2 regions of the Enterobacter bugandensis genome follow, and region 1 is predicted to be linked to the other one. Evidence: predicted binding sites of a transcription regulator. Region 1 holds the regulator's gene; the other holds the start of a gene.
What was found. The regulator PhoB, encoded in region 1, activates phosphate uptake and scavenging genes when phosphate is short. The targets are predictions, from matches to a motif close to CTGTCATAAAACTGNCNNAT.
Positions count from the first base shown of each region.

Region 2: the regulator PhoB is predicted to act here: its motif matches at 1,225-1,244, upstream of kdgR (DNA-binding transcriptional regulator KdgR).

Region 1 is NZ_LT992502.1:1,060,014-1,070,730, reverse strand. Features, by position in the region: gene malZ (maltodextrin glucosidase) at 1-1,189, opposite strand, end outside; gene proY (proline-specific permease ProY) at 1,331-2,704, opposite strand; gene brnQ (branched-chain amino acid transporter carrier protein BrnQ) at 2,786-4,105, opposite strand; gene phoR (phosphate regulon sensor histidine kinase PhoR) at 4,516-5,811, opposite strand; gene phoB (phosphate response regulator transcription factor PhoB) at 5,833-6,522, opposite strand; gene sbcD (exonuclease subunit SbcD) at 6,710-7,915, shown strand; gene sbcC (exonuclease subunit SbcC) at 7,912-10,717, shown strand, end outside.
Region 2 is NZ_LT992502.1:2,844,006-2,854,722, reverse strand. Features, by position in the region: gene DG357_RS13890 (MFS transporter) at 1-1,157, opposite strand, end outside; gene kdgR (DNA-binding transcriptional regulator KdgR) at 1,336-2,127, shown strand; gene DG357_RS13880 (YobH family protein) at 2,193-2,432, opposite strand; gene mgrB (PhoP/PhoQ regulator MgrB) at 2,592-2,735, shown strand; gene DG357_RS13870 (YebO family protein) at 2,810-3,100, shown strand; gene DG357_RS13865 (MBL fold metallo-hydrolase) at 3,124-4,113, shown strand; partial or broken gene DG357_RS13860 (DUF2627 domain-containing protein) at 4,638-4,782, shown strand; gene cspE (transcription antiterminator/RNA stability regulator CspE) at 4,796-5,005, shown strand; gene ftsI (peptidoglycan glycosyltransferase FtsI) at 5,235-6,941, shown strand; gene rlmA (23S rRNA (guanine(745)-N(1))-methyltransferase) at 7,009-7,824, shown strand; gene mntP (manganese efflux pump MntP) at 7,821-8,387, opposite strand; yybP-ykoY riboswitch at 8,389-8,588, opposite strand; gene DG357_RS13830 (DUF986 family protein) at 8,787-9,245, opposite strand; gene DG357_RS13825 (PTS mannose transporter subunit IID) at 9,300-10,151, opposite strand; gene manY (PTS mannose transporter subunit IIC) at 10,164-10,717, opposite strand, start outside.

The sequences.
Region 1 (10,717 bases):
TAAAGCCGCGATAGTTCATCGCCGCATCTTCGGCATCGTTTTGCAGCCACTGGCGCGCGTCGCCAAAGTGTTCGCCAAAGACAAACGCCTCCGGCTGAGCCGCTTTCGTCGAACGCGCGATCCCGGCCACGTGCTGAAGGTTATTTCGCGCCCCGCCCGCTTCACCGAGCATATGCACCACGTCCAGACGCCAGCCGTCCATATTCCACGGCGCCTTCAGCCAGTAACGCACGATGCTGTCTTCCCCGCCGTAAATCTCGCTCACCAGTGACGGCGACTGGAAGTCCAGCTTCGGCAGGCTCGCGTAGCCCAGCCAGTCCAGCGCGCGGCCCTCCTCGCTAAAGCTGTACCAGTCGCGCTGCGGCGAATCCGGGTTATGGCACGCCCCGCCCATCGACTGGTTATGACGGTCAAACCACGCGTGCGAATCTCCGCTGTGGTTGAAGACACCGTCCAGAATGAGGCGCATGCCTTCTTTTTGGGTGTTCTTACGCAGGCGCAGCAGCGCCTCGTCGCCGCCAAACTGCGCGTCAACGTGGCGATAATCTTCGGTATCGTATTTGTGTACGCTCGGGGCTTTAAACACCGGGTTAAGATACAGCGCCGTCACGCCGAGTTTTTTCAGGTACGGCAGCTTTTCGCTGATGCCGTCGAGATCGCCGCCGTAGAACGTCGAGCCGCCCGCCTGCGCCGTCACCGGTTCATCCCATTTTTTCAGGATGATGTCGTGACCCGCGGCATGATGGTAATAGACCTTGTCCTGGCCGGCGGTGCGTTTTTCGCTGCGCGCAAAGCGGTCCGGGAAAATCTGATAAAAGACCTGATCGTTAACCCACTGCGGGCCGTTATCCGGGTAATCGACGGCAAACTGCTCCAGCCGGGCCGGTGGGAAACGGCTAAACCCCTGCGGGGTAAACCACAGCTGGCGGTTGTTCCATAAAAGCTTAAAGCTATAGCGACGGCGCGGCTGCCCGCTGCGCAAATCGATATTCGCCCGCCACGCCGTAATCCCCGGCTGCGGCTGGCTGCGCAGCTTGTGCATTTTCAGCCCGGTCTCTTCGTTATCAATTTCGGCGCGGAGCGTCACGCGTTCCGGCTGATTTTCCCCCGCCAGCCAGAGCGTAATCACAAGGTTGTCTTTGTTTTGCTTAACAAATGGGGCAACCGGAAGGTGCCAGGCGTTTAACATCACGAATCCCCTCTGATGAAATTGACGTCACCTTGCCACAGGGTGGTTAAGGATAGCTCACCATGACGAGATTTATTGGGGGAGGAGGACGGGGGAGGAGGCAAAAATCCCCTCTCCCGCGAGGGAGGGGGGATAAAAATATTACTGTGCTTCTGCCAATTGACGGTCACGGCGGCACTTAAACACCCAGCCGATCAGCAGCAGAACGATCCACGCACAGCCCACGTACAGGGAAATGCGGGTATCCGGATGGTAGCCAATCAGGCCAATGATAAACACCAGGAAGATCAGCCCGACCACGGTCGTCGCCACCCCGCCCGGCACCTTAAACTTCAGCGCTTTCGCCTCATCCGGCGACAGACGGCGGCGGAAGGCAATCTGCGACATCAGGATCATGATCCACACCCACACGGTCGCGAAAGTCGCCAGGGACGCAATCACCAGGAAGACGTTCTCCGGCATGATGTAGTTCAGGTAAACCGAGAACAGCAGCGCTACGGTCATCACCACCACCGTCACCCACGGCGTACCGCGGCGTGAAGTTTTGGCGAACACCTTCGGCGCGCTGCCCTGCTCCGCCATGCCGTGCAGCATGCGGCCCACGCCAAAGACGTCACTGTTGATGGCCGAAAGCGACGCGGTCAGCACCACAAAGTTCAAAATGCTGGCAGCAAAGGCAATGCCCATATGCTGGAAGGTCAGGACAAACGGGCTACCGTTAGTGCCTACCTGGTTCCACGGGTAGATGGACATAATCACGAACAGCGTACCCACGTAGAACACCAGAATACGCATCGGTACCGAGTTGATGGCGCGCGGAATGGATTTCTCCGGATCTTTCGCTTCCCCGGCGGTGATGCCGATAATCTCGATGCCGCCGTAGGCGAACATTACCATCTGTAGCGACATCACCATCCCGAGCCAGCCGTTGCTGAAGAAGCCGCCATTGCTCCAGAGGTTATGGATGCCGGTCGGCTGGCCGCCGTTGCCAATCCCCCAGATGATGATCCCGAAACCCGCCACAATCATGATGATGATGGTCGCGACCTTGAAGAAGGAGAACCAGAACTCCAGCTCGCCGAACACCTTCACGCTCATCAGATTGACGGCGCAAATGAGCAACACCACGCTCAGCACCCAGATCCAGTGCGGCACCGCCGGGAACCAGACGCCCATGTAGATGCCGAATGCGGTTACGTCGGCAATCGCCACAATCAAAATTTCGAAGCAGTAGGTCCAGCCGGTGATAAACCCGGCCAGCGGGCCGAGGTTTTCCTGCGCGTAGCGGGAGAAGGAGCTGGCAGACGGGTTGTGAACCGACATTTCGCCGAGGGCGCGCATGATGATATACGCCGCCACGCCGCCGATGATGTACGCCAGCAGCACGCTTGGACCGGCCATTTTGATGGCATCTGCCGAGCCATAAAAAAGACCGGTGCCGATAGCAGAGCCCAGCGCCATAAAGCGGATGTGGCGCGTGCTCAATCCACGTTTAAGTTTGTTAGTGCTTTCCATTTAAATCTTGCCATTCAACACGAAAAAAACAAAAAACCACGGGGCCTTAAGCCCCGTGGTTAAACAGTTTGTTGCCGTTGATTAATGAGCGTTCGATGTGACCTGACGCCCTGCAGCACGGTCCCAGATAACCGCCAGAACCAGTGCAACAACGGTAGGCATCAGCCAGGCCAGGCCCTGCTCGGACAGCGGCAGACGCTGTGTCCAGGCTGGCAGAATTTCAGCGAACGCTGATGCTTTAATCCCGTCAAGGATACCAAAAATCAGGCTGATAAACATGGCTGGCGCAATAATTCGTGAGGAGTTATGCCACCACGGACGGGTGAAGCTCAGCACCACCAGCACGATGCACGGCGGATAGATCGCCGTCAGCACCGGAATAGAGACCTGAATCAGGTGGCTCAGACCGAGGTTAGACACCGCCATCGAGAAGATACCGAGGATAAACACCAGGGTACGGTAAGAGAGCGGCAGATACTGCGCAAAGAACTCTGCGCAGGCGCAGGTCAGGCCAACCGCGGTTACCAGACACGCCAGGAAGATCAGCGCCGCCAGCAGCATGCTGCCCGCCCCACCGAAGGTGTGCTGAACGTAAGCGTGCAGGATAGCCGCACCGTTCGCGTTCTGATCAACCAGCATCGCGCTGTCAGAGCCCAGGCGGAACAGCGCCAGATACAGCAGCGTCAGGCCCACACCGGCCATCAGGCCAGCCCAGATGGTATAACGGGTCAGCAAACGCGCTTCGGTCACGCCGCGGGAACGCGCGGCGTTAACGATAACGATACCAAACACCATCGCGCCCAGCGTATCCATCGTCAGGTAGCCGTTCACAAAGCCGTTAGAGAACGCGGCGTTTTTATAGGCATCCATCGCGTCGCTAATCGGGCCGGCTGGCCAGATGATGGCCGCCACGGCCAGCACGATCAGCGCTACAATTTTCAGCGGCGCCAGGAAGTTACCTACCGTGTCCAGCAGCTTGCCCGGATAGAGGGAAACCAGAATCACGATGGCGAAATAAATCAGGCTGTAGATGAACAGCGGCATCGCGCCGTCGCCGGTCAGCGGGGCGATGCCCACTTCGAAGGAAACGGTCGCGGTACGCGGAGTGGCAAACAGCGGACCAACGGCCAGATAGCAGACGGTAGCCAGCAGAACGCCAGCCACTTTGCCAATCGGGGTGCTAAGGCTATCCACGCCGCCACCGACTTTCGCCAGTGCGATAACGGTCAGTACCGGCAGGCCCACGGCAGTAATCAGGAAACCAAACGCGGCGGTCCAGACGTGTTCACCCGCCTGTAAGCCAACCATTGGAGGGAAAATGATGTTGCCTGCGCCAACGAACAGCGCAAATGTCATAAAGCCCAGCGCGATAATGTCACGCGATTTTAAGTGATGGGTCATAAAACCTTACTGCCTGTGGATGTGGTGTTGAAAACGTTGAGATTTTTCGATTTCCCTGACGGGACGATACAGCCGAAAATTTGCTCAATTTCAGCGGGAAATGCTCCCGTCCTGGCGTGGAGAAGAATAGTTTTTCGATTTACCACGCAAATACAGTCGGTCTGACAGTATCTGGGGGGCAATTTAAACGCTTATAACGTTTAAAGGCAAGGAGGGATCGCAAAACCAGAACAATATGCCAGTATGAAAACGCGCACCAGAACAATGCGCTAATTATAGGAAAAACCCATGGCTAATCATGCGAACAAAAAACAGCCAACCGTATAAAATTCACACGCGTTTCGCTTGACTGCAAAGCAAACGGGCCAGCGATGGCTGACCCGTGGAAAGGTAAAATGACACGCCTGCCGTCAGGCGCTCTTTTTGGCAATTAATCGTTCCGGGATAACGAAACTAAAGCGGGTTCCCTTACCCAGGGTACTCTGGATATCAAGACGGCTTTCATGGTGATTCACCGCGTGTTTCACAATCGCCAGCCCCAGGCCGCTTCCCCCCGTCTGCCGCGATCGCGCTTTATCCACCCGGTAGAAGCGCTCGGTCAGGCGCGGAATATGCTCCGGGGCGATCCCCGGCCCGTTATCCTCAACGCTAAACTCGGCGCCTGCCGGCGTATGCTGCCAGCGCACCACGATATCCGTTCCTTCCGGCGTATGGTTTACCGCGTTGTACACCAGGTTGGAGATGGCGCTACGCAGTTCATCCTCGCTGCCCAGCACCTTCAGCGTGTTGTCGACGTCAAAGGTCAGCTGATGTTTTTTATGGCTTAACGTCTGCGCTTCACGCTCGACGACGCGCAGCATCATTGGCACATCAATGGTGTCATTCAGCGCAAGAGAAGGCGCCGCTTCAATCTTTGACAGCGTCAGCAGCTGCTTCACCAGCCCTTCCATACGGTGCGTTTGCTCGCGCATCGTATGCAGCGCTTTTTCACGCGGCGCGCCTTCCAGGGTTTGCTCCTGCATCATCTCCAGGTAGCCCTGCAGCACGGTCAACGGGGTGCGTAGTTCGTGGCTGACGTTGGCGAAAAAGTTACGACGCGCCCCTTCCAGCTGGTGCATCTGGGTGACGTCGCGCGCCACCATCAGCCACTGGCGATCGCTGTAGGGCATCACGCGGATTTCCAGATGGCGACCGTTATTCAGCTTCAGATTGTGGGGACGGGTGAAATCACGCTTTTTCAGATACAGCGTGAACTCGGGATAACGCAGAAGGTTGAGGATGTTCTGACCATTGTCGTCCGGCCAGCGCAGGCCCAGCAGCTGTTGCGCAAGCCCGTTACACCAGAAAATAGTTCCTTCTTCTGTCGTCAGGATCACCGCATCCGGCAGCGACTCTGCGCCGCTGCGAAAGCGTTTGATCAGGCTTCCCAGCTCGCGGCGACGCTTTTTATTACGCATCTGCATCTGGTGCAGGCCGTACAGCAGCGGCTCCCAGCTGCCGCTTCCCGGCGGCGGGGTCATACTGCGGTCCACCCACAGCCACCAGGAGAGACGCAGCAGGTTCCAGAAATGCCAGGCTAACAGCCCGGTGACCGCCGCCAGCAGAAACCACGGCAGATGCCCAAGTAAGGCCCCCAGAAGAAGGGCCGGAATACAGCATAAGATCAGTTCAAAGACGAGCCTTTTCCATGACAGACGTTCCAGCACGCGTCACACTCCTGTCATTATTCAGAAACGGGTCGAGAAACGATAACCCGTGCCGCGGACCGTCTGTACCATGCGATCGTGGCCGCTCAGTTCCAGCGCTTTTCGCAGGCGGCGGATATGTACGTCAACCGTCCGGTCTTCGACATACACGTTAGTTCCCCAGACGTTATTCAGCAACTGCTCGCGGCTGTAAACGCGTTCCGGATGGGTCATAAAGAAGTGCAGGAGTTTAAATTCGGTAGGCCCCATGTCGAGGGGATTTTCGCCGGTCATCACGCGGTGTGACGTTGGGTCAAGGCTGAGGCCCTGCATCTCGATCACCTCTTCCACCGCCATCGGGGAAATACGGCGCATGACGGCCTTAATGCGGGCAACCAGCTCTTTCGGGGAGAAAGGCTTGGTAATGTAATCGTCCGCGCCGGTCTCCAGACCGCGCACGCGATCCTCTTCCTCTCCGCGCGCCGTGAGCATCACCACCGGGATGTCGCGGGTCAGCGCTTCACGCTTCAGATGTTTGATAAACTGCAGTCCGGAGCCGCCGGGCAACATCCAGTCAAGCAGAATCAGATCGGGCCAGGGTTCATTCAGCTGGTTCACCGCGCTGTCATAATCTTCCGCTTCAACCGGCTGGAAGCCATTTTGTTCGAGCACGAAGCACACCATTTCACGAATTGGAGCTTCATCTTCTACGACCAGAATACGTCTCGCCATACTTTGCCCTGTCTTATCTTATTTAAGTTACAAGTTTGTAATGCGGCGCCATTATGCGTCAGATTTATGACAGATTTATGAAAAACAGTACCACTATAAATGGCAAACTGTTGTTTTATTACAGCGGTTATTTTCCTTTCCCTGACAGTTTATAATCGCCCGCATCGTTTTTCGCCACGGATCTCCTATGCGCATACTTCACACCTCGGACTGGCATCTGGGTCAAAATTTTTACAGCAAAAGCCGTGCGGCTGAACATGAAGCGTTCCTGAACTGGCTTCTGGAAACGGCCCAGGCGCACGAGGTGGATGCCATTATTGTGGCGGGTGACATCTTTGATACCGGTTCGCCGCCGAGCTATGCGCGTGAACTGTATAACCGCTTCGTGGTGAACCTGCAGCAGACCGGCTGTCATCTGGTGATTGTCGCCGGTAACCATGACTCCGTCGCCACGCTCAATGAATCCCGCGACATCCTGGCGTTTCTCAATACCACCGTGGTCGCCAGCGCCGGGCACGCGCCGCAGATCCTGAAAAAACGCGACGGGTCGCCGGGCGCGGTACTGTGTCCGATTCCCTTTTTACGTCCGCGGGACATCGTGCAAAGCCAGGCGGGACTATCGGGCGCGGAAAAGCAGCAGCATTTATTGCAGGCCATCACCGACTATTATCACCAGCAGCACGCGGAAGCCTGTGCCCTGCGCGGTGAACAGGCCATTCCGGTCATTGCCACCGGGCACCTCACTACCGTCGGGGCCAGCAAAAGTGACGCGGTCCGCGAGATCTATATCGGTACGCTGGACGCCTTTCCGGCGCAAAACTTCCCGCCCGCGGACTACATCGCACTCGGGCACATTCACCGCGCCCAGGTCATCGGCGGCTGCGAGCATATCCGCTACTGTGGCTCCCCTATTTCGCTCAGCTTCGATGAAACCGGAAAAGCCAAATCCGTGCATCTGGTGAGCTTTGATGAGGGCAAACTCAGCGCCGTCGAGACGCTGGAAGTGCCGGTCACCCAGCCGCTGGCGGTGCTGAAGGGCGATCTGGCTGCCATCACCGCCCAGCTTGAGCAGTGGCGCGGCGCTGAGCTTAACCCGCCCGTCTGGCTGGATATTGAAATCACCACCGATGACTACCTGCACGATATGCAGCGGAAAATTCAGGCGCTGACCGAAGAGTTGCCGGTTGAGGTGCTGCTGGTGCGCCGCAGCCGCGAGCAGCGCGAGAAAATTCTGCTCGGTGCCCAGCGCGAAACGCTTAGCGAATTGCGCGTAGAAGAGGTGTTCGAGCGCCGACTGTCGCAGGAAGAGATCGATGATGCAAAGCGCGTCAGGCTCAACGAGCTGTTCAGCCATACTCTGCACGCCCTCAATGACGAGGAAGAAAACGCATGAAAATTCTGAGCCTGCGCCTGAAAAATCTCAACTCCCTCAAGGGCGAGTGGAAAATTGACTTCACTGCGGAGCCTTTTGCCAGCAACGGCCTGTTTGCCATCACTGGCGCAACCGGCGCGGGTAAAACCACCCTGCTCGATGCCATCTGCCTGGCGCTCTACCACGAAACCCCGCGCCTGAATAAGGTCTCTCAGGCGCAAAACGATCTGATGACGCGCGATACCGCCGAGTGCCTGGCGGAAGTGGAGTTTGAGGTGAAAGGCGTTGCCTATCGCGCATTCTGGAGCCAGAACCGGGCGCGCAACCAGCCGGACGGGAACTTGCAGGCACCGCGCGTGGAGCTGGCCCGCTGCGAGGATGGCAAGATTCTGGCCGATAAGGTGTCGGATAAACTGGAGCAAACCGCGGCGCTCACCGGGCTGGACTACGGCCGTTTTACCCGCTCAATGCTGCTCTCGCAGGGGCAATTTGCCGCCTTCCTCAATGCCAAACCGGCCGACCGCGCAGAACTGCTGGAAGAACTCACCGGCACCGAAATCTACGGCCAGATTTCCGCGATGGTGTTTGAGAAACACAAAGCCGCCCGCAGCGTGCTGGAAAAATGCGAGGCGCAGGCGGCGGGTGTCGTGCTGCTCAGCGAAGAACAACAGCAGCAGTTGCAGCAAAGTTTGCAGGCACTTACTGACGAAGAGAAAACTCTGCTGGCCCAGCAGCAAAGCCAACAGAAAGATTTTCAGTGGCTTACGCGTCATGACGAGCTCGTGCGGGAGCAGCAGCGCGTTGCCGCCCTGCAGCAGCAGGCGCAACAGGCGCAGGCGAACGCGGCGCCGGAACTGGCAAAACTCCAGCTTGCCCAGCCCGCCGCCCAGCTTCGTCCGCTCTGGGAGCATCAGCAGGAGCAAACCGCACGTCTGACGCAAACCCAGCAGCGAATTAACGAAGTAAATACTCGCTTACAGACCAAAACCGCACTGCGCGCGCGGATCCGCAATACCGCCCTGCGTACCCATGAGCGGCTACAGGCCGAACTGACGGCGCTGGGACAGTGGCTGGCGGAGAATGAGCGTTATCGTCTGCTGGGCCAGGAAATTGCCGGCTGGCGCGCCCAGTTCTCACAGCTAAACCGTGACAAAAGTCAGCTCGTCGCGCTTGCTGCGCGGATGACTGAGCTACGTCAGAAGCTGGCTGAGATGCCGGAAAATACGCTGACGCTGACGGCGGATGAGGTCAGCGCGGCCATGGAGCAGCAGTCCCGGTCCCGCACGCTGCGCCAGCAGCTGACGTCGCTGCATGCCCGCTATCAGCCGCTGCAAAAGCGCCTGAGCCAGAACGGTGAAAGCGTGCAGAAAGCCCTGGCGGAGCAGAGCAAGCTCAATGAAACCCTGGCGCTGCGCCGCCAGCAGTACAAAGAGAAACACCAGCACTATCTGGACCTGAAAGCCCTGTGCGAACGCGAAGCGACGATTAAAAATCTGGAAAGCTATCGCTCACAGCTTGAGGCAGGCAAACCCTGCCCGCTGTGCGGCTCCCACGAGCATCCTGCCGTGGAGACCTACCGGTCGCTTGAGCTGACGGATAACCAGCGTCGCCGTGATGTACTCGAAAAAGAGGTCGCCGCGCTTAAGGAGGAAGGCCTGCTGGTGCTGGGACAGGTTAATGCTCTGGCTCAACAGATCCAGCGTGAGACAGACGAAGCGCAGACGCTTTCTCAGGAAGAGCAAGCACTCACTAAAGCGTGGCTGGAGGCGTGCGCGTCTTTGAATATCGCTTTGAATATTCAGGAGGATATCGCGCCATGGATGAACGAGCAGGAACACTACGAGCGCCAGCTTTACCAGCTCAGCCAGCGTCTGAACCTGCAAAACCAGCTGAACGAGCAGGAAGCGCAGGAACGCCAGTATCAGCAGCAGCGCACCGCAACCCGCCAGGCGCTGGAACATACTCTTCTCGCGCTCTCGCTTAGCGTTCCCGAAGAGGGCAATGAGGCCGACTGGCTGCACGCCCGCGAAGCGGAATTTGCCCACTGGCAGGAGAAGCAAACGCAGCACGGCGTGCTTCAGGAACGCATGAGCGCGCTGAAGCCGCTGCTCGACACGCTTCCGGCAACACACGGCGAAGAGGCTGAGCCGGCCATTCCTGATGACTGGCGCGACATCCACAATGAATGCGTGTCGCTGCAAAGCCAGCTCGCCGCCCTGCAGCAGCAGGAGGCGCTGGAGCGCGAGCGCCTGCAGCAATCGCAGACGCAGTTCACCGCAGCGCTCTCCGCAAGCTGTTTTGCCGATCGGGATGCGTTCCTTGCCGCGCTGCTGGATGACGATGCTATTCGCCGCCTCGAACAGCTGAAACAGTCGCTGGAAAACCAGATACAGCAGGCCGCGGCCCTTTCCGGCCAGGCTAATCAGCAGCTGCAGGCGCACCTTGCGCTGCGCCCGGAAGAACTTGACGCGGATGCGTCTACCCTGCAAAGCCAGCTGCAGCAGCTGGCGCAACGGCTTCGTGAGAACACCACGCATCAGGGCGAGATCCGCCAGCAGCTTAAGCAGGACAGCGATAACCGCCAGCATCAGCAGGCGTTAATGCTGCAAATTGAAGAGGCTGCGCGCCAGGCCGACGACTGGGGCTATCTCAACGCGCTGATCGGCTCCAGCTCCGGCGACAAATTCCGCAAGTTCGCTCAGGGGCTGACGCTGGATAACCTGGTCTGGCTCGCAAACCAGCAGCTTAACCGCCTGCACGGCCGTTATCTCCTACAGCGTAAGGCCAGCGAGGCGCTGGAGCTGGAAGTGGTCGACACCTGGC
Region 2 (10,717 bases), 1.8 Mb from region 1:
ATAATGGTGTGGTTGTTGGGGGACTGAAACAGGCCAAACCCGGCTCCGCACAGAATCATGCGCCAGATGATGTCCAGATCCCCTGGCGATGATGGAAGCAGCGCCAGCGCGAAAAGACCTGTTGCCATCACGGCCAGCCCCACCGCGCCCAACAAACCGGCATGTACACGTTCTATTAAATAACCTGCCAGGGGGGCCATCACCATCGTCGCCAGCGGCCAGGGGGTTAACAGCAGCCCGGTCTCCACTTCGGAACGTCCTATCACGCTTTGCAGGAAGAAGGGCAGAGAAACCAGAGCCAGCATCTGGGCGCAGAATGAGCAGACGGAGGTGCAGATGGAAAGCGAAAAGAGGGGAATACGCAGCAGATCGATCGGCAGTAAGGGCACCGGCAGGGAAAGCTGGCGGCGAACAAAGAAGAAGCCCGTCACCAGCAGGGCAACAAGCTCCACGGTGGTTAGCATCAGGGATTGACCCTGCGCAAAACCGCTCAGGGCGGTAATCAGCAGACCAAAGGTGAGCGCATTCATCACCGCGCTTGCTACGTCAAAGCGCGGCATGGTGCTTTTCGGGCCGTTAGCGGGGAGAAATCGCAGGGCAAAGAAGATGGCCACGATACCCAGCGGCACGTTTATGGCGAACAGCCACTGCCACGAGGCGACAGAAAGAATGGCCGCTGCAATCGTTGGCCCGGCGGCAGAAGAGACCGCGACAATAAACGAATTTATCCCCATGCCGCGGCCCAGATGGCGGTGCGGATAGATTAAGCGGATTAGCGCCGTATTGACGCTCATCAGCGCCGCGCCGCCAAAACCTTGCGCGATGCGCGCCAGCGTCAGCGTATGCAGGGAGTCCGAAAGGGCGCACAGCAGTGATGTAAAGGTAAATACCACCAGCCCGCACTGATATACCCGACGGTAGCCGAACATATCGCCCAGAAAAGAAAAAGAGAGCAGGGAAACCACAATCGCAATCTGATAGGCGTTAACAATCCATATCGAACTGGCCGGGGAAGCATGCAGATCGGTGGCAATGGTGGGAAGGGCAACGTTCGCAATCGCGCCGTCAAGAACGGCCATTGAGATACCAATAATAATCGTAGCGATAGCGCCATACCGCTGGGGCAAAGGCAGGCCATCGGAAAGGTTCTTTTCCATTGGGGATAAATAGCTCAGAGTGAAATTATTCTCAGGGTAACTATTTTAGCATCGTTAACACCGTTTTATGTCGCAGATTTGTAACGAAGTAAACGCGGATTGATTGCAGGTAACATGACGGGAATTTATAATAAAAACCGGTTCTGATTTTTATAAAACACTCTCTATGAGGTGGTAAATGGCAATTGCGGATTTGGATAAACAGCCAGATTCAGTTTCTTCCGTGCTGAAGGTGTTTGGCATCTTACAGGCGCTCGGGGAAGAGCGTGAAATTGGTATCACAGAGTTGTCACAGCGCGTGATGATGTCGAAAAGCACCGTTTACCGCTTTTTGCAAACCATGAAATCACTGGGTTACGTTGCTCAGGAAGGCGAATCTGAAAAATATTCTCTGACGCTGAAACTGTTTGAACTGGGTGCCCGGGCCTTGCAAAATGTGGATCTGATCCGTAGCGCGGATATTCAGATGCGCGAGATCTCCCGCCTGACCAAAGAGACTATCCACCTGGGCGCGCTGGATGAAGACAGTATTGTTTACATCCATAAAATAGACTCCATGTATAACCTGCGTATGTATTCGCGCATTGGTCGCCGCAACCCGCTTTACAGCACGGCAATCGGTAAGGTTCTGCTGGCGTGGCGCGATCGTGAAGAAGTTAAACAGATCCTCGATGGCGTGGAGTACAAACGCAGCACAGAACGCACCATTACTAACACCGATGAGTTATTAACGGTGCTCGACAAGGTGCGTGAGCAAGGGTACGGCGAAGATAACGAAGAGCAGGAAGAAGGACTGCGCTGTATTGGCGTTCCGGTGTTTGACCGTTTTGGCGTCGTGATCGCGGGGTTGAGCATCTCTTTCCCAACGCTTCGCTTCTCGGAAGAGCGCCTGCACGAGTACGTGGCTATTCTGCATACCGCCGCGCGTAAGATTTCTGAACAGATGGGTTACCACGACTATCCGTTCTAACCCCGGTTAGCATAAAAAAACGCCGCATCTTTGCGGCGTTTTTTATTCGTCGTTAACGCTGTGACTCAGCCATTATCAATCACGACGGAGGTCTTACGCAGTACCGGGCAGTTGGTTAACCCAATGATCCCGCTATCAGAATGGAGATACTGCGCCGTGCTGACTCCCTGTGCTGTTAAATACTTACATTGAATGCCTAACCCTGCGGCGTTTTCGGTGCTTCCCACCAGCACGCCATAACCCGTTAAAAGAAGGCCAATCCAGAGTATCGCCAGTGCAACAATTGTACGAATAATTAAGCGCATTATTACCTCTTTATCATTGTTATCATGATGCTAGCCTAACCGGTTTACGTAATGAAACAAGTGCAGGATTCTGAAAAGAGCCTGATGGCGCTACAGTTAGTCCTTGTTTAAGATAACCGTGATAACCTGGTCATATCAGGTCTGTAAACGGAGTGTGGAGTGAAAAAAATACGCTGGGTGATTCTGATTATCGTGCTGATAGCGTGCGTGGTGTTGTGGACGCAGACTATCAACGTGATGTGCGATCAGGATGTACAGTTTTTTAGCGGCGTTTGCGCAATCAATAAGTTTATTCCGTGGTAGCACGCATTTTTTCTTCAGGTGATTTCCTTCCTTCGCGCCAGTGGTAAAATAGACGTTTTTATTGAGGTGGTGAAATGGGTGAGTTACTGAATTCAGGGCTGCTAAATATGGCATCCCTGACGATCTCTTTGGTTGTTCTGCTGGTGGGGCTGGTCATTTGGTTTTTCGTAAACCGTGCCAGTTCACGTACCAATGAGCAGATCGAACTGCTGGAAGCGCTGCTTGAGCAGCAAAAACGGCAGAATGCACTGTTGCGTCGTCTGTGCGAGGCTAACGAGCCGGAAGAGAAAGAAGCACAAAAAGAAGCGGTCGCTGACGAGAACAACGATCAAGACGATTTTATCCGCCTGGTGGCTGAGCGTTAATCGTATTATTCCGGGAGGTGGCAGTGGTCTGGAAAAATCCCTGGTATGACCCCTCCCTGAAACATCACACCCCAAACGGTTTTCGTAATACTACTTCTGCAGGACACCAGCCTGGCGACCTTGACCGCTGGCGCAAAGAACGCAAAGCAGCTGGCTTACCGAAGCCGCCCGCGTTCGGCTACGATGATTTTATCCGGCGGTGGTGGCAACCGGCCGATCTTCAGCAGCCGCAGCAGGATGGGGCGTGGTGGCTCGGACATGCGAGCATACTGCTGCAGCTGGACGGCAATATCCTTCTTACCGATCCCGTTTTTTCAAGGCGCGCTTCTCCACTTCCTTTCTTAGGGCCGCAGCGTAGAACGCCTCCGGCACTCTCTGTCGATCAACTGCACCAGCTTGACGCGGTCGTTATCTCGCATAACCATTACGATCATCTTGATGAACTCACTGTTCGCCACATTCTCAAACGCTTTCCCGACGTCAGTGTGTTTGTTCCTTTAGGCCTGGGCGGCTGGTTTCGCCGCCGGGGCGCAAAACAGGTGGTTGAGCTCGACTGGTGGCAGAGTTTTACCTGGCAGGGGATAACATTATCCGCCGTACCGGCGCAGCACTGGAGTATGCGCACGCTCTGGAACCGCAATCGCTCATTGTGGTGCGGCTGGGTCTTTGAAGGGCGGCATCACCGGTTCTGGTTTAGTGGCGATACCGGCTATTCGCCTGAGCTGCTGATGATACCGGAACGTTTGGGGAAAATTGATGCTGCAGCATTGCCCGTTGGAGCCTATGCTCCACGATGGTTTATGGCCGTACACCATATGGATCCCCAGTCTGCCGTTGCGCTGTGGCAACAGTTAGGTTGCCCGCTGGCGTTCCCTGTTCACTGGGGCGTGTTTGAGCTGGCGGATGAAGCGCTGGATGACCCCATAAAAGAATTAACTGACGCGCTGGATAATGTAGCACCAGTTAATAGTACTTTCAGGATACTGAAAGTTGGCGAGTATTTACCCTTATAAACGAAGCGATGAATTGTTGCGTATATTGTGTATGTATTCGTCGTCAGGAAAATTTTAATTTTATCGAAACGTTTTGCTTGCCTTGTTTTGATGCAGAGTCATAAAAATTTCATTATTTTGGTGCATAACACTGCTAATTACCTGATGGATTTTAATACAGAAGGGTGCGGATTATTAACATCGTTTTTGGCTGAAACAATACGGTCACGTTACAATGATTTAAGCATAAGTTTTCACAATTTGTTCTAACTCAATCAACGCCAAAGATTTCTTTTCCCGACTGCTGGACGCATTGTAATGATTGAGCTATGTTAAAAAAGTCTTAGATTACAGCGGTTGTGCAAGCAGCGTTGAGTCTGTGTAAGGGAGTATAGCCGTCTGTTTGAGAAGCGCATAATTGTGCAATTCCTTACAGACAGAGTTCGAATTTGTGCGGCGGATCGAGACATGTTTAAAAATGGCTTGCCATATTAAACATAGTGTGTGATAACACGTTTTGGGTCAAACGAGGTACAGTTCTGTTTATGTGTGGCATTTTCAGTAAAGAAGTCCTGAGTAAACACGTTGTCGTTGAATACCGCTTCTCTGCCGAACCTTATATTAGTGCCTCATGCAGTAATGTCTCAGTTTTATCTCAGTTAATGCCTGCGGGCTAAGAAAACACTCTAAGGAATTTTGCAAAATGGCAAAGATTAAAGGTCAAGTTAAGTGGTTCAACGAGTCTAAAGGTTTTGGTTTCATTACTCCTGCTGATGGCAGCAAAGACGTGTTCGTACACTTCTCTGCAATCCAGGGTAACGGCTTCAAAACTCTGGCCGAAGGCCAGAACGTTGAGTTCGAAATTCAGGACGGCCAGAAAGGCCCAGCTGCAGTTAACGTAACTGCTATCTGATCGAACCGCTGCTGACTGGGGCGCATAGCGCTTCACTCTCAGACATAAAGCCTCGCATCATGCGGGGCTTTTTTATTCCCTATCTTTCAAAATATTACTATCTACGGTCTTGTTAGCAACTTGTTGCAAAGCTGCGAGGTTAGTATCACAGTTTCGCCTCCCTAAGCGCATCTTTTCTCGTTAAATCAGAGCGTTGTTTAACAGCTCTGGGGTTCAGGTGAAGAAAAAAATGATATTAACCGCTGGCAATTTCACGCCGGCGCGTTTTGCGCTGCTCTGTTTCGCTATTTTCTGCAGTCTGGCCTTTTTACTTGGCCGCGTTGCCTGGCTACAAATCATCAAACCTGACAATCTGGTGAAGCAAGAAGATATGCGATCCCTCCGTCAGCTGGCGATTGATGCGCCGCGTGGGATGATTATGGATCGTGAAGGACGTCCTCTGGCGGTCAGCGTGCCCGTCAGGGCCGTATGGGCCGATCCTAAAACGGTGCTGGCAAAAGGTGGCGTTGGGTTTGATGAACGCTGGCAGGCGCTGGCGAGCGCGCTGCACCTCTCGTTGAGCACCCTTTCATCACGAATTAACGCCAACCCCCAGGGACGCTTCATCTACCTGGCGCGTCAGGTCGATCCTGCTCAGGCGAAGTGGATTGATAAGCTCAATTTACCCGGCATTAATTTGCGCGATGAATCCCGCCGCTTTTACCCGGCAGGCCACGTGGCGGCGAACCTGATTGGCTTCACCAATATTGACGGGCAGGGCATTGAAGGGGTGGAGAAAAGCTTTAACACTCAGCTGACCGGTAAAGCGGGTGTCCGACAGGTCCGGGAGGATCGCTACGGGCGCGTGGTTGAAAACCTGACGGAAGTGGCGCCCACGCCGGCACATAACATCCAGTTGAGTATTGACGAGCGGCTGCAAACCATTACCGAAGACGCGCTGGACAATGCCGTCGCCTGGAATAAGGCCGAGTCAGGGGCGTCGGTGCTCATTAATATCCCCACCGGGGAAATACTCGCCATGGCGAGCTATCCGGATTTCAATCCCAATAACCGTGAAGGCGCGACGATAAACGATTTTCGCAACCGGGCAATCAGCGATACGTTCGAGCCCGGTTCGACCGTTAAGCCGCTGGTGTTGATGACGGCTCTGCAGCAGGGGCTGGTCCAGCCGGACAGTGTCATTGATACCCACCCGTATACCCTTGACGGGCATCGTATCCGCGACGTGGGTTATTATCCTGAGCTGACCATGACCGGGATCCTGCAAAAATCGAGCGACACCGGCGTATCCCGGCTCTCGCTGGCGATGCCTGTCCAGCATCTTATTGATACCTATCGAAACTTTGGGTTTGGCACCAACACGGGGCTGGGGTTAACGGGCGAAAGCGCCGGGCTGTTGCCACAGCGTAAATACTGGAGTCAGCTAGACCGCGCGACTTTTGCCTTTGGCTACGGCCTGATGGTCACACCGCTCCAGCTTGCCCACGTCTACGCGACGATTGGCGGCTTCGGACTTGAGCGTCCACTCTCCATCACCCGCATCGATCCCCCGGTTATCGGCCACCGCGTCATGCCGGAGGAGATCGCGCATGAAGTGGAGCACATGATGGAAAGCGTCGCGCTGCCCGGCGGCGGGGGCGTTAAGGCCGCCGTTCGCGATTATCGCGTGGCGGTTAAGACCGGGACGGCGAAGAAAATTGATGATAGCGGCAAATATGTCGATAAATACGTCGCCTATACCGCAGGCGTTGCGCCTGCCAGCGACCCGCGTTTCGCCCTGGTGGTGGTGATTAACGATCCACAAAACGGGGCCTACTATGGCGGGGCGGTTTCCGCGCCGGTCTTCAGCGAAATCATGGGCAACGTGCTGCGCCTGGAGAATATCAAACCCGATGGCCTGCCGGCCGGTTCAGACCACCTTATCGTCATGCGGTAATCCAGCCGTTTTATAGCAGGGCGAATAGCGGTACACTTCGCCCTTTGGTTTATCTCCCGGAGTTTCCATGTCCTTCAGCTGTCCCCTTTGCCACGCGCCACTGACGCGCTCAGATAAAAGTTATGCCTGTCCGCAGGGACATCAGTTTGATATGGCGAAAGAAGGGTATGTGAATCTTCTTCCGGTGCAGCACAAGCGCTCCCGCGATCCGGGCGATAGCGCAGAGATGATGCAGGCGCGCAGGGCGTTTCTCGATGCCGGGCACTATCTGCCGCTGCGGGAGACGGTGGCGCAGATGTTGGGTGACTTATTGCCTGATTCGGCGTCCGCCATGCTTGATATCGGCTGCGGGGAAGGGTACTACACCGCACGGTTTGCGGATGTGGTGCGGGAGAAGGGGGCCGTGACATTCGGTCTCGACGTGTCGAAAGTGGCGATCCGCGCGGCGGCTAAACGTTACGCTGGCGTGACGTTTTGCGTGGCATCCAGCCACCGGCTGCCGTTTGATAATGCCAGTATGGATGCCATTATCCGCATCTACGCGCCGTGTAAAGCAGATGAGCTGGCGCGCGTGGTGAAGCCCGGAGGCTGGGTGATAACCGTCACGCCGGGTCCGCGTCACCTGATGGAGCTGAAGGGACTCATTTACGACGAGGTGCGTCTGCATGCCCCACACTCTGAACAGCTGACAGGCTTTACGCTGAAGCAGGAGCATTCAGTGGCGTATGAAATGAATTTGAACGGGGAAGAAGCGGTAGCCCTGCTGCAGATGACGCCGTTCGCGTGGCGGGCAAAGCCGGAAGTATGGGATGCGTTAGCGGCTCGGACGACGTTTGGCTGCCAGACGGATTTCAGTATCCACGTCTGGCAGCGCGACGCTTAAGGCGCGAAGTGTGCCCAGAGGATCTGGGCACCAATGCCGATCAGCACAATACCGCCTAAGATCTCGGCGCGTTTACCCAGCAGCGGGCCGATAAACCGCCCGACCATCATGCCCAGCGTGGACATAATCAGCGTTGCACAGCCAATGGCCAGCGCGGTGGCGATAATATTGACCTGCAGGAATGCCAGACCCACCCCGACGGCCATGGCGTCCAGGCTGGTGGCAATTGCCGTGGTGACCAGCAGCCAGAAACCGTGGCGGTGCAGCGGTGCTTCATCTTCATCATCATTCCCGCGAAAACCTTCAATCATCATTCGGCCTCCGAGAAACACCAGCAGGACGAACGCAATCCAGTGGTTCCACTCCAGCACGAACTGGCTGGCGAGCATGCCCAAACCCCAGCCGATGAGCGGCGTCAGCGTTTCGATGGCACCAAAGATCAGACCGGTGCGCAGAGCTTCTGTGAATTTAGGTTTGTGGAGCGTGGCGCCTTTGCCGATGGAGGCGGCAAATGCATCCATAGACATGCCAAAAGCGAGAAGGATCGTAGCGGAGATGTTCATAAGAGCGTCCAGACCGGGGATATCCATATGACACATCACTGCCCCCAGTAAACAGCAGTTGATGTATCTATGGTCTCGCCTGATCTCTTTTGCACTGTAAGCGTGCTGAAAGCGATCCGTACGCGCCACGTTTTTCAACGAGTATGTTGACGCGTACATTTCCTGCGTGCAGGAAATCGGCTACTCCCCAACGACGGGCGCAACCTTAACATATTTTGAGAATATAAAACAACAACGAGCAAGGCTTAATTTATCTGCGTCTTTGATAACGATTTTCATTTAGGTTTATGCGTGAAAATATCGTTAATAAATATAAGTCAAAGACGAGAGAAGATATAGCAACGGCTATATTGTTTGCGAAAGAATATCACAATATATAGCCGAGGTTATAATGTTAACTTATTGAGTTTTAACGAGTAATGTGTAGATTTTCTCAAGGTCATCAATATTTTTGACCCGAATGAGCAGGCGGCGCTGTTCTAATTGCATCACTAACACGCCGTCTTCGGATAAATTCATCTCTTTAATGCGGTTATATTCTATCCATACGTTGGCGAAGAAGAATCCCTGTTTTTTAAAAATGAGTTTCGGCGAGCGGATCCAGAACAGGTAAATCGCCATTAATGCCAGCGCACATAATAACCATGTGGTTAATATTGCACCGTGGCTGGTCACGTTATTGTAAATCAGAATGACCACCAGGCCGGCGAAGATAAATGCATCAATGCGTCCACGGCGTAAGAGGGGAAGGGTCAGCAGCGTCTCGCCGTTACGGCGAGGCATAATGAATTCGTCATAGATCGCGTAAGCCAGAAGGGCAACAATAAACAACACCAGTACGATGTCCGTAACAGTCATTCATCCTCCAGATAAAAAGACCGGGGGCAAGCCCCCGGTCGATAACGCAATGTTTTACAGGCCCAGCAGGCCGACAGCGTAGCCCGCGATACCGATGACGAAGAAGCCAACGATGATCCACAGCGGGTTCACTTTCTTACGCAGCAGCCACATACAGGCGAAGGTCAACAGCAGCGGCACCAGGCCAGGCATCAGCTGGTCCAGAATCGTCTGCACGGTGGTGACGCGGGTTTGACCATCCTGACCGGTGATGGTCGAAACCACCAGCGGGATGTTCACGTGCGTCCACTTGTTAACCAGCGCCCCCATCACAAACAGGCCGAGAATTGACGCCCCCTCGGTCAGTTTCTGCAGGAAGCCGCCGCCCATATCCTTAACGATGTCCACGCCCTTACGGTAGCCGTAGGCCACGCCGTAGTAACGGGTCAGCAGACGTACCGCGTTGAACAGGATAAAGAACAGCAGAGGACCGAGCAGGCTGCCGCTCATCGCGATCCCGGCACCCAGCGCCGCGAAGACCGGACGAACAGTACCCCAGAAGATAGGGTCGCCCACGCCGGCCAGTGGACCCATCAGACCGACTTTGATACCGTTGATGGCACCATCGTCAATCTCCGCGCCGTTCGCACGCTGCTCTTCCATCGCCAGCGTCACGCCCAGAACCGGAGCCGCGACGTAAGGATGGGTGTTGAAGAATTCCAGGTGACGCTTAATCGCCTGACGGCGTGCTTCGTTGTTCTCAGGGTAGAGGCGTTTTATCGCCGGCACCATAGAGAAGCAGAAGCCCAGCGCCTGCATACGTTCGAAGTTCCATGAACCCTGAAACAGGTTAGAACGGATGAACACGCCACGAATATCACCCGGAGTGAGTTTTTTCTCGGTGGTAGTTTTTGTCATATCAACCATTTCGCTCACCTGTTAGTCCAGTTCGTTATCGAGATCGTTGTTACCAGCAGCCTGCGCTGGGGCACCCGCAACACGGTTGTATTTCGGGCTGAGCTGGATGTAGAGAATCGCCATCACGGCACCAATCACGCCCAGCGCAACCAGGTTGAAGTTGGTGAATGCTGCGGTGACGAAGCCGAGGTAGAAGAACGGCATCAGGTAGCCCGCGCGCATCATGTTGATGACCATCGCGTAACCTACCACGACGATCATACCGCCCGCGATGTTCAGACCGCTGGTGACCACTTCAGGAATCGCGTTCAGCATGCCCTGAACTTCACTGGTGCCGACAGAGATCGCAACGATAACCGCCGGGATTGCGATACGCATCGCCTGCAGGAACAGGGACGACACGTGGATCCAGGAGAGTGCCGTGAGGTTGCCGTTCTCCGCCGCCTTATCCGCCGCGTGCTGGAAGGCCACGGTGATGGTACGAACGATGATGGTCAGCACCTGGCCTGCTGCGGCCAGAGGAATGGCAAGGGCAATACCTGCACCAATACTCTGATGACCGGCAATAACCAGAA